Regions from separate parts of the Kurthia populi genome, predicted to be linked through region 2. Evidence: riboswitches for the same ligand, from Rfam matches in the RefSeq annotation. Region 2 holds a riboswitch; the other holds the start of a gene.

Region 1 (6,285 bases), on a different contig from region 2:
TTTCCTTCCGTGTGCCTTCTTTTTTTAAGCCTTTAAGGAGCGCTTCCTCGCGGCTATCATACCAAGTCAGCTTTTGGTTTGTAGGCGTGGGTGTTTCAGTTGGCGTGGTCGTACAGCCTGTGAGAATAGGAATCATCAGTGCAATTGCGAATAGTTTTTTCATGCGGCCATCACCTCAGTATCCTATACCCCAATTTTAGATGAATTGCACTGCGCGCCCTGTTGGTAACAGCTCAAAAAGAGCCTCCTTTGAGCGCGGGAAGTGTTCGAGTGGCTTGATAATCTGTTTTTGAATTAAGGCCATCGTCGTTTCAAAAAGCCACGGTGTGTCGAGATGGGCCTTTTTTAAAATCGTATCATGCTTGAATAAATGAACTGGGTCCCCTTGATAAAGCAGCTGGCCATCACTGACGACAATAATTTCATCTGCCCATTCATAGGCAAAATTCACATCATGTGTCGATAAAATAATCGTGCGCTCAGGCGTGTGCAGTGTCGATAAAATCTGCATGATTTGCTGTGTATAATAGCCATCAAGTCCAGCAGAGGGCTCATCCAAAATCATCAATTCTGGCTCCATTGCTAGAACACCCGCAATGGCCACGCGTTTTTTCTGGCCGAGACTTAGAAAATGAAGGGGCTTTTTGCGCAAGGCTTCAATTTCAAGAAGATCAATAACAGCATCGACCTTTTGTTTAACGATTTTCTTATCCCAGCCAAGATTGGTTGGTCCAAAGGCGATATCCTGCTCAACCGTACCAGAAAAGAGCTGCGAGTCGGGGTCTTGAAAGACGATGCCCACTTTTTGGCGTAATGTTTGCAGGCCTTTACGTTTATAGTTTAGCGGCACGTCGTTGTATAAAACGGTGCCATTTGTTGGCTGTAAAAGGCCATTCATATGCTGAAAAAGAGTCGATTTCCCGGCACCGTTATTGCCAAGAAGGGCGATTTTTTTCCCCGTTGGAATGTCGAGGGATAAGTCATGTAATGCGGTCGTCCCGTCTGCGTATTGAAAAGTGACGTGCTGAAAAGAAATCGTCATGTAAGAAGCCCTCCTAATATGAAGTAAATAATAAATAAACCGCATAGACAAGCGGCAACACCGTACCAATTACGACGACATACACTATAGCCATACAATGTATCGGTGATTGTATCATCATAACAGCGCGCCTGCATCGCATTGTTGAGCTCATGCGCACGCTTGAAGACATCCTTAAACATCGAAGTAATTAAAAAGCCAATTGACTGAATCCATCGCTTCTTATTTTGATAGCCGAGACGTGACTGCTGTGCCTGATAAATGCGCTGCATACTCGCTAAGAACACGAAAATAAAACGGTACGTTAATTCACATAAATCAACAAATACAATTGGGAATTTTAGTTTTCGCATCGCATAGGTAATGGCGGTAATGGGTGTCGTCAGCGTTAAAAAATACAAACAACTAATGCTTGCGAGCACTGAAAAAAATAAATGATAGGCCGTATGAATACTTGCGGTGCCGATGAAAATCGTCACACCAAAGACGGTCCAATCCGCAACATGGCTCGGTAAATGAGTGGCGGTTGTAAAAGAAATTAAAATTCCTGCAAGGCTCGATAATAAGAAGAAGCCGGGTAGAAGGAGCAGTTTAAGATACGTTATTAGCGGAATTTTTGCGGCAATTAAAATGAAAACACTCATTACGAAAAACGTAATGAGTGAAATCAGCACATCTTTTGTTGAAATGGCAAATAATAAAAATACAAATGAAAAGGCCATTTTTTCGAGTGGATGCACCGTCGCTAAACGATTAACGTAGGCGTATTGATCAATGGGAATCATGCAGATCCTTGTCCACTTTTTTTGAGCGTCCGCGCATTAAACCGCAGAAGTAACCGATAAATCCTGCACCAATTGCCGCTTGTAGTGCAAATAATAAACTTTCAATTTCGCCACTTGGTGGTTCCCAAAGGCTTGAAAACCATGGCTCATAATCTTTGTTGATTTCAGTAATGGCCGCTTCCGCTTCACCATCAGCGCCACCAAACTCAGCGCCTTTTTGAAGGAATAGTGGCACAATGGCTAAAATAATAACGATGGCGATTAATAAGAGATTTTTTTTGAACATTATGCCGCCTCCTTATTTTTTTTGAAAATATTTAATGCTTTTAATTCAGCAATATTGTATTTACGTAAGAAGTTCATGACAACAACGGTTAATAATCCTTCGCTAATCGCAAGTGGAATTTGTGTGAAGGCGAAAATGCTCGCAAATTTACCGAATGATGCGAAAATACCACCAGACTCAGCTGGGAAGGCAAGTGCTAATTGGAAGGATGTCACTACATATGTACCGAGGTCACCAAGCATCGCTGCTAAAAAGACCGCAACAGAGAACGACCAACCAACTTTTTGTGCGCCTTTAAAAACATACCACGCAATGATTGGACCAGCGACTGCCATTGAAAAAGCATTGGCGCCAAGTGTTGTCAGGCCACCATGCGCAAGTAAAAGTGCTTGGAATAGTAGAACGATAGAGCCGACAACACTCATCGCAAGCGGTCCGAATAATACCGTACCAAGGCCCACACCTGTTGGATGTGAACAACTTCCTGTCACAGATGGTATTTTTAGTGCAGATAAGACGAATGCAAACGCGCCAGATAAACCAAGCATCATTTTTGTTTCGGGATGCTCTTTAATCGTTTTCGTGATTGAACGAATCCCTAAAATAATGAATGGTAGCGCGAGTACCCACCAAAAGATGGCCCATTCGACTGGTAAAAACCCTTCCATAATGTGCATCGCATTCGCCCGCGTTGGTACGAGCAGTAAAATGGGCGCGAAGTACATTAATTTTAATAATTTTTTCATGCGAAATCCTCCTTATAAAAGTAGAGGAATGTACGAAAAAAGCCTATCTCCATAACGGAAATAGGCACAAAAAGACAGCATTCATCGTAAGTTTGTCTTTCGTACACCTATCCTCGTAGGCCGAATTGATTTTACGGCAGGTCTCCTGGCTTCGCGTCAACATTTCATTACACCTTCCCATCGTCTAGACAGTGGCATACGCAATGAAACTCAGCATCACAGTTGCGGGACAGCACTTGTTTTTCACAAGTTTCCCTTTTAAGCGAATAATTGATTATCCGCACCGTAAAATTGTATATAATTTTTCGACATTTCGTAAAATAGCTTATCATTGTCGTGGAAATTTGCCAATAACAATTTTTATTTCAATTTATTTGAAATTAAAAAAACTGTATCAATACAGAGAAAACGCTGTAATTTCAAGCGATTTATGTGAATTTTCTTTTGTACTATAACATCATAGTAAAAAAAGATTTGAAAAGTAAGATAATTACCGATATGATGAAAACAAGATTTTTTAAAAACTAAATACTAACGATACATTTTAGAAGTGCCTCGTTGTGAGGATAATAGGGAAAATGGTGAGAAGCCATTACAGCCCCCGCTACTGTAAGAGTGTTGAGGTCATCAAATCCATTGGCTAAAGCTGAGAAGGGATGACGTCATAGACACTTGAGTCAGGAAACCTGCTTTTAAAATCGGACAAAACTTTTCGGAGGGAGAAGCTTTTGGACAAACTTTATTTGCAGTATTTTTTAAATTTGCAAATTTTCAGTATGTTCAGCCTTTTATTCTCCGGAATAGAAGGCTTTTTTTGTTGTCTTCATTGTCCGAATGGGGAGTTGTGAGTGACAAGAAATGGAGGAAGTAGCATGGCACAGGGTAAATTATTCGTCGTCGGGTTTGGACCAGGGGACTTTCAACATATTACGAATCGTGCAGTCGATGTACTGAAAATGAGTGATGTGGTGATCGGGTACAAAACGTATGTCGATTTAATCAAAGATTTAATTACAGCAAAAGCAGTTGTCAGTACAGGGATGACGGAGGAAGTATCACGTGCACAGGAAGCGGTGAAGCAAGCAGAGGCCGGCGAAATCGTATCCGTTATTTCAAGTGGTGATGCGGGTGTATATGGTATGGCAGGGCTTGTGTATGAAGTGTTAATCGAAAAGGGCTGGACGGAAGAAACGGGTATACCGGTTGAAATCGTGCCAGGTATTTCGGCAATCAACTCATGTGCATCGTTACTTGGTGCACCGGTCATGCATGACTCATGTACGATTAGCTTGAGTGACCACTTAACACCATGGGATTTAATTTCAAAACGAATTGAAGCAGCCGCAATGGCGGATTTCGTTATTGCACTGTACAACCCGAAAAGTGGTCGTCGTACGCGCCAAATCGTTGAAGCACAGCGTATTTTACTTGAATATCGTCATCCGGATACACCAGTTGGCCTGGTAAAAAGTGCGTATCGTGATTCACAGCATATTACGATGACGACCTTATCGGAAATGCTGACGCATGACATTGGCATGTTGACAACCGTTGTTATCGGGAATTCATCAACATTTTTCTATGATAATAAAATGATTACGCCTCGTGGCTATCAAAAGAAATATACACTAGGCGAAGAAAAGCAACCGCTTAAGCCGCATCAGCGCTTGAAGAAGGAAGCAGAACCATGGGCAATGGATCAGGAGACAGGGCGTTCTTATGAGCCCGTAGCACCTGCACCAGAAAAAAAGCCTGAGCCATTAAAGCCTGCCGAGTCGGCCCTATCTTTAGCGGAGGAGGCACTTGGTTGCTTAGGTGTCGAGGTTTTTGAGCCAAAGCACTATGTGCATCAGAAAATGGAATCGATTTTTGAATTAGCCGTTAGTCCAGGTGTGGCTAATAAAAAAATTACGCCACAGCAAATGATGACACTCGCAGATGTTGTCGGTGAAAAAGGCACGATGGAATATACGCCAGAGCATGAATTCATTTTGCGCATTCCAACGACGGCCCCTGAGCTTATTACGGACCGTTTGAAGGAATCAGGCTTACTAGTTTCACCATACGGCGACGTGGCACGTATTAAAGCGTGTGATTTCTGTGATGGTGAAAAGGCGGATTCAATTCCATATGCAGAGGAGCTACACAGCGTTCTTGGCGGTATGAATTTACCGAAGGAATTAAATATTGGCTTTAATGGCTGTGGGATGGCATGTTACCGCGCGGTGATGGATGACATTGGGATTGTCTACCGTAAAGGGGCCTTTGATGTCTTTATCGGCGCGAAGCCAGTTGGTCGTACCGCGCATCCTGGTCAGCCCGTTGTCGAAGGCTTATCAAAAGAGCAGCTTGTGCCAATGGTAGAAGGGCTTGTGGCGGAATATAAAGAGAATGCGCATCCAAATGAACGATTATTTAAATATTTCAAACGCGTGAAGAAACTAGGCAACTTTGTCTATCAGGATATTGCACCGAAAATTAAAATTGCTCCTGCACCATGCGGAGATTAGGAGATAAAGCGTATGTTATTTTTAGCTGGAACAAGTGATGCTCGTGCACTCGCTGTTCGTCTAGCTGCACACTATGATGTGCTTGCAACCGTCGTGACCGATTCGGCGGCGAAAAGCTTAACAGATGAAGGCATTCCTACCTTTGTTGGGCGTTTAACAGCTGAGGAAATGGCCGCAAAGGTGAAAGAACGCGGTGACGACATGATCGTTGATGCGAGCCATCCATTTGCAGAAGAGGCGTCAAAAAATGCGCAGGAAGCTGCGAAGTTAGCGGATGTACCGTATTGCCGCTATGAGCGTACATCAGAGGATTTTACAAATCCACTCATTACAGCGGTTGAAACGTATGAACAAGCGGCAGATGTCGCACTCGCTCGTAAGGGGAACGTTATGCTACTAACAGGCAGTAAGACGTTGCAAATTTTTGCAGATAAATTAGTTGGTGTTGACGGTATTCGCATGATTGCGCGTATGCTACCGCGTCTAGACAATATGGAAAAATGCGCCGCACTTGGCGTTGAACAAAAAAATATTATTGCGATGCAAGGACCGTTTTCTCGTGAGCTGAATGAGGCGCTATATAAGCAGTTTGACACGACGCTAATGATTACGAAGGAAAGCGGAAAAGCTGGCTCCGTAGATGAAAAAATTACGGCGGCGCTTGATTTAGGCATCGAGGTTGTACTCATTACACGACCGAAAATTCAATATGACAATGCATTCGACACATTTGAAGCAGTCGAACAATTTATAGGGGGAATTTTACATGACAAATGATACAGAGCAAAAAGAATTATTTATCAATACCGATAACTTCAATACGGATTTTACACCGCTTACAGTTGAGCCAAACCGTATTTATGACTATAGCTTTGAAACGATTTTAGAAGAGTATGGTCCACATGATTACAATGAC
Region 2 (6,285 bases):
GATCAATCATTAACTGTTCGGTTAGGAACATTTTGGCAGCTAGAGCTTGCGCATCCAGGGTACTGGGCGGAGCTAAATAAATTATACCGTGAAGAGCCGATTTCATTATCGGACGGGGATGCGACACGTCAGCAATATATCGTGACGTATTCATCACGCGTCTTGAAAAAGGATTTAAGTAACTATTTTGCAAGACACGGCTTTACGGTTAATGACGAAACACGTAAGGAAACGAGTAAATATGCGCAGCCGAAGAAATTATGGTACTTAAACAATAAAGTTTTAGACTATAAGGGAACCGGCTTTAGTACAGGTGTGAAACCAAATGTGACAATGACGCATAGTACAACGAAAAATGTACTTGGTTTAAGCATGGATGATGCACAAGCAACGCATTTACTTGGCTATGAAATTTATCGAAATGGTGAATTAATTGCATTTACGGCGAATCCGAACTATACGGATGAAACGTCGGAAGCGGCAACGTATGATATCATTGCTTATGATAAAAAATTAGGTACGACAAAGGCAACAACAGTAAAAGCACAATAAAGAAAAAGGAGAAAGCGCTAAACTCGCGCTTTCTCCTTTTTTAGTCGTTTAATTCGTTTGTAATGTTTTTTTGCGTAATGCTTTTGCTGCTTCGACCATATGTTTTAGTGAGGCAACGGTTTCAGGTTCCTGGCGTGTTTTTAGACCACAGTCTGGGTTGACCCAGAAATGATTTGCTGGAATGACCGCAAGACTTTCTTCTAAAATCGTTGTCATTTCATCTGCTGATGGGACACGCGGGCTATGGATATCATAAACACCTAAGCCGATACCATACGGATAAGGATTTTCTTTTAGTGAATGAATTAATTCGCCGTGGCTACGTGATGTTTCAAGTGAAATGACATCGGCATCAAGTGCGGTAATAGGGTCAATAAAGTCATTAAACTCACAATAGCACATATGTGTGTGAATTTGTGTCGTAGTATCGACGCTTGACGTGGCAAGCTTGAAGGCATCAATAGCCCAGTTTAAGTAAGCTTGCCAGTTGTCTTGACGCAGCGGTAACCCTTCGCGTAGTGCAGGCTCATCCACTTGGATAATGCGAATGCCCGCTTCCTCTAATGCATGAATTTCTTTTCGAAGTGCTAGGGCAATTTGTGCTGCGACTACATCACGTGGAAGATCATTTCGAACGAATGACCAGTTCAAAATCGTGACAGGCCCAGTTAACATACCTTTCATCCATTTATCGGTATGTTGCTGTGCAAAGACGGTTTCTTTTACAGTCATTGGCGCAAGCCAGTCGACATCACCGTAAATAATTGGCGGCTTAACACAGCGTGAGCCATACGACACCACCCATGCAAACTTAGTGAATGCAAAGCCAGCTAGTTTTTCACCAAAGTATTCAACCATGTCCGTACGTTCAAATTCACCATGTACAAGAACATCTAAATCAATTTCTTCTTGTAAGGCAATCCAGCGCAATGTTTCAGCATCTAGTTTTGCTTCATATGCCGAGTCGTCTAAATCGCCACGTCGCCAAGCAGCACGCCATGAACGGACTTCTTTTGATTGTGGGAAGCTGCCAATTGTTGTCGTTGGGAATAATGGTAAATGAAGTGCCTGTTGTTGTAATGCAAGACGTTCTGTAAATGGGACGGTACGCTTAAAATCTTTCTCTTCTAACTTAGCAAGTGCTGTAGACACGCTTTCATTTTGACGACTTGCATGATTTTTTAATGCTTCAATACGCTTCATGCTAGCAGATACCGCCGTTGGTGTTGGCCACTCACCGCTTTCGATATAGCCACTTACTTCGACAAGTTCACCTAATTTTTCATCACTGAATGCGAGTGCATCTTTTAGTGTATCGAAGAGCGTTGTTTCATTCGCAACGGTCACCGGGCAGTGCTGCAAGCTACAAGAGGGTTGCAGCCAAATAGCTTGAGGTGATACAAGTGTTTGAACGGCTTGTACATCTTGTGCAACTTCCTGTAAATTACTTGCCCAAATATCACGACCATTAACCACGCCAAGTGCTAATGTTTTTTGTGGTGGGAAGCCATGCTGACGAAGCGCAGCTAAATTTTCTTTTTTGCCATGAATTAAATCTAATCCGATACCAGCCACTGGTAAATTCGTGATGCGTTCAAAATCTGTTAACGCTTCGAAATAGGTTGTCAGCATCACTTTTGCTTGTGGCACAGCCTCGACAAGTTGTGTATAAATAACTTCTGCTAAGCGACAATCTTCCTCTGATAGGGCAGTAGTCAAAATCGGCTCCTCTAATTGAATCCACTCTGCTCCAACATCTACAAGTTGCTGTAAAACCTGTGCGTAAAGAGGCAGTAGCTCCAATAAATAGTGGGCAAGTTCTTTATCACGATAGCCTTTCGTTAATTGAGAGAAGGTCATTGGCCCGATTAGTGTTGGTTTCACGTCAATATCAACCGCTTCTTTTGCCTCTAAGAACCAATCTACATAATGATTATGATTTAATTTCAGTTTCGCGCCCTCGTATTCGGGAACGATGTAGTGATAATTAGTATTGAACCATTTTGTCATTTCGCAAGCGACCGTGTCAGTCGTACCACGAGCCATCGCATAATATGTAGTAAGAGAAGGTACATCTTCTAGTGAGCGATAACGAGATGGGATTAAGTTAAAAAGAAATGCAAGATCGAGCATACGGTCATACATCGTAAAATCACCAGATGTTACTTGCGTTAGGCCGAGTTTTTGTTGTTTTTTTAAATGGGTAATGCGTAATTTTTTCCACTCTGCTTGTAATGTATCTTCGCTAATCGCTTGTTTCCAAAATTTTTCTACGAGACGTTTCCATTCGCGGTTTTCTCCGATATACGGGTAACCAATTGTTGTTGTAATCATGTATATTCCTCCTTTGGTGTATTACATAACTCCAAATAAAAAAGCTATTTCAATTAAGAAATAGCGGAAGAATCTATGCATTATTAAAAAAGTCGAATCCTTTTGACCGACCATCGCACAGAACACCGCCCATCTCCACGTGAGCCTTTGGTGTGTACTCAAAACAGGCAGGTCTCCTGACTTATCATCAACATGCTTAAAGCCTTCCCATTTACACAGTGGCGAATTTTTAAGCACTCCGAATTACAGTTGCGGGACAGCGACGGATTCACACCATACTTCCCTTTTAAGCATGTTCTCACATGCACCGGTTTGTAACACGTTATGTAATTGAACAATACTATAGCATATATTTTTCAGAAAATAAAATATATTTTGAAAATGAGCAGAATTTTACTTAAAACCATCTAAAACAATACGAGATGAATTATTTGATGTTATACTGTAAGAAAACATCGCTACACCCAATAATTTATACATAAAACGTAGTGTGCGAAAAACTTAGGTATATAGTATAACGCCAGATAATGGGCTGTTTTAAAATACTTATAGAAGAAATTAGGAGGGATACAATGACGATTCTACTAGTGGATGACAACAAGGTAAATCTATTTGTCATGGAGAAAATTTTAAAAAGTGCTGGGTACGATAATTGTGTATCTCTGACATCAGCTCAGGCACTGTATGATTATTTGAAAATTGATGAACTAAAGTATAAGCCAGATTCAGTGGATCTAATTTTATTAGACATTATGATGCCAGAAATTGATGGTATCGAAGCGTGTCGGACGATTCGTCGTGATGAGCGTTATAAAAATATCCAAATTTTATTTACAACTGCACTTGATGATAAGAAAAAATTATCAGAAGCACTTGGCGCTGGTGGTAATGATTATATTACAAAACCAATTAACAAAACTGAATTACTAGCGCGTATGGATGTGGCGCTCCGTTTAAAACAAGAGCTGGATTGGCATATGATTCATGATGAAAAGATTGAAAATGAATTAAATTTAGCAGCACATGTGCAGCGCAGTTTATTAAGTGAACCTTTTACTGATGACAAGCTTGCTGTACAAGTGGCGTATAAACCGTCATTTAATTTAGCTGGGGACATGTATTACTGGGAACAAATAGATGAGGATCGCTATGCCGTAATGTTATTTGACATGATGGGGCATGGTATTTCGGCTTCCCTCGTTTGTATGTTTATTTCATCTGCGCTGCGTGATAGTGTGAAGAAACGTGTAAAGCCGGCTGAAGTGATGATCGAATTAAATCGCTATATGTCCTTATTGCATACAGATAAAGAAAAAATTCCATACTACTTTACAGGTGTTTATATGCTAATTAATACGAAGGAAAAAACGATTGAGTATGTCAATGCAGGGCATCCGCATGGCTATGTGTGGCTGAACGAAGAAGAACTTGTACATTTGAACAACAATTCCTGTGCAATTGGCTTTTTCGATGATATTGATGTGAAATCACAAACGATTTCATACGAAAACTCGGCGCAAATTATTCTGTTTACAGATGGTGTGCTAGAGGCGATGCATCCAGATGAATTTGAAGCGGAGCGACGTATGGATAAGCTTGCTGTACAAACATTATCACTTGATAAACCATTACTTGATTATGTTATTCCGCGTGAACAGCAAGAGAATCAACCAGATGATATGTGTATGCTTGTGATTCAGGCAAATTAAAAAGAGGCTTTGACATATGTGTCAGAAAAGCCGCTCCTATGAGCATAAGAAAAACCGGAATCGCGCTGTGGCGCGGTTCCGGTTTTTCGTTGTGAACGCTAAAAAAGGAGCATGACGTGTTTTGTCCCAGCCTCTTTTTTAGTCATAGATTTTTTGATAAATTTTTTCATTCGTAATCGTTTCTTCAAATTTAGGCATAATATCTGAGAAGCGGAGCGATTCTTTTGCACCGAGGCAAAGGAAGCCACCACGTGATAGACTATCGTGGAAAAGCTTATATACTTTATTTTGAAGTGGTGGTGAAAAATAAATCAATACGTTACGACAAATAATTAAGTGAAATTCATTAAATGATTGATCTGTCACTAAGTTATGCTGTGCAAAACTAATTGATTCAAGAAGCTCCGGTTTTATATACGCAAAATGACTGTCCGTATAATAATATTCAGAGAAAGCTTGGCTACCACCCGCAAGCATATAATTTTTCGTATAGTTTTGCATTTTTTGAATGGGGAACCGGGCAGCCTGCGCACGCTCAAGTACGTCCTCATTCATGTCGGTTGCGTAGAGAGTAGCTTTATCAATCAACCCAAGCTCTGTAAGTAAAATGGCGACGGAAAAAACTTCTTCTCCCGTAGCGCAGCCGGCATGCCAAATACGAATGTCATCTAATTTTTTAAAACGCGGTAAAATGTCTTCGCGTAATGCTCTGAAAAAGCTAGGGTCACGAAACATTTCCGTGACATTAATCGAGAAGTCATTTAATAATTCTTTGCGTATTTTCTCATCATAGATTACTTTTTCCGTTAAACGAGAGATGTTTGGTAAATGCTCGAGTGCTAGACGATTATGCACTCGACGTGTAATAGAGGAGCGATTGTACTCTCTAAAATCATAAGAAGTTAATTGATAAATCGCTTCTAATAAAAGTGCTACCTCTAATTCTTCAGTTGCCGTTGTTTCCATTACATCACCTCAGTAGTTAACCAAACACGTAAAACAGAGAAAAGTTGCTCTAAGTTTAGTGGCTTACTAATATAATCGGTTGCACCTGCAGCAATGCATTTCTCGCGGTCTGATTTCATTGCTTTCGCTGTTAATGCAATAATCGGTAGCTCGATATTCATATCTTCGCGTAAAATTTGCATCGTATCATAACCATCTAGTTCAGGCATCATAATGTCCATTAAAATTACATCGACATGACGGTCCTTCTCAATAAAGTTTAAACATTCACGACCATTACGTACACTATCTACAATCATGCCATGTTGTTGTAATGTTTTTTCGAGTGCAAAAATATTGCGTTCATCGTCATCAACAATCAACACGCGCTTGTTTTTAAAGAAATTCTCTTCTACAATAGCTGGCATGTCAGTTTGAGTCGCATCAGGTGTTTCTTCTACTGATGGTACTTCAAAGATTGATTCTGCTGGCATCTCGACATTATTCGGTAAGCCCGTTGGTAAGCTAGGAATATAAAGTGTAAATGTACTACCCTCACCCTCCGTACTATCGAGTGTAATAGTACCACCAAGTAGTTGCGCAAATTCTTTACAAATGGATAGACCAAGACCTGTACCGCCATATTTACGAACAGTTGCTCCGTCTGCTTGTTGGAAGGATTCAAATATAAGCTCATGTTTTTCTTTTGGAATACCGATCCCTGTATCTGTGACAGAAATAGCTA

What was found. Region 2 has a riboswitch for cobalamin ahead of metE (5-methyltetrahydropteroyltriglutamate--homocysteine S-methyltransferase). Riboswitches for the same ligand answer to the same signal wherever they lie in the genome.
Region 1: linked by a shared signal. The riboswitch ahead of ACFSY7_RS15930 (energy-coupling factor ABC transporter permease) and the one ahead of metE (5-methyltetrahydropteroyltriglutamate--homocysteine S-methyltransferase) in region 2 are both predicted to bind cobalamin.

Annotation. Positions count from the first base shown of each region.
Region 1 covers NZ_JBHUOR010000131.1:41,556-47,840, reverse strand. The annotation lists gene ACFSY7_RS15950 (hypothetical protein) at 1-163, opposite strand, end outside; gene ACFSY7_RS15945 (energy-coupling factor ABC transporter ATP-binding protein) at 197-1,042, opposite strand; gene cbiQ (cobalt ECF transporter T component CbiQ) at 1,039-1,827, opposite strand; gene ACFSY7_RS15935 (energy-coupling factor ABC transporter substrate-binding protein) at 1,814-2,113, opposite strand; gene ACFSY7_RS15930 (energy-coupling factor ABC transporter permease) at 2,113-2,859, opposite strand; cobalamin riboswitch at 2,978-3,162, opposite strand; cobalamin riboswitch at 3,391-3,567, shown strand; gene cobJ (precorrin-3B C(17)-methyltransferase) at 3,732-5,369, shown strand; gene cobK (precorrin-6A reductase) at 5,382-6,146, shown strand; gene ACFSY7_RS15915 (precorrin-8X methylmutase) at 6,136-6,285, shown strand, end outside.
Region 2 covers NZ_JBHUOR010000040.1:73,320-79,604, forward strand. The annotation lists gene ACFSY7_RS07770 (M60 family metallopeptidase) at 1-552, shown strand, start outside; gene metE (5-methyltetrahydropteroyltriglutamate--homocysteine S-methyltransferase) at 601-2,886, opposite strand; cobalamin riboswitch at 3,036-3,213, opposite strand; gene ACFSY7_RS07780 (SpoIIE family protein phosphatase) at 3,459-4,595, shown strand; gene ACFSY7_RS07785 (CheR family methyltransferase) at 4,734-5,561, opposite strand; gene ACFSY7_RS07790 (ATP-binding protein) at 5,561-6,285, opposite strand, start outside.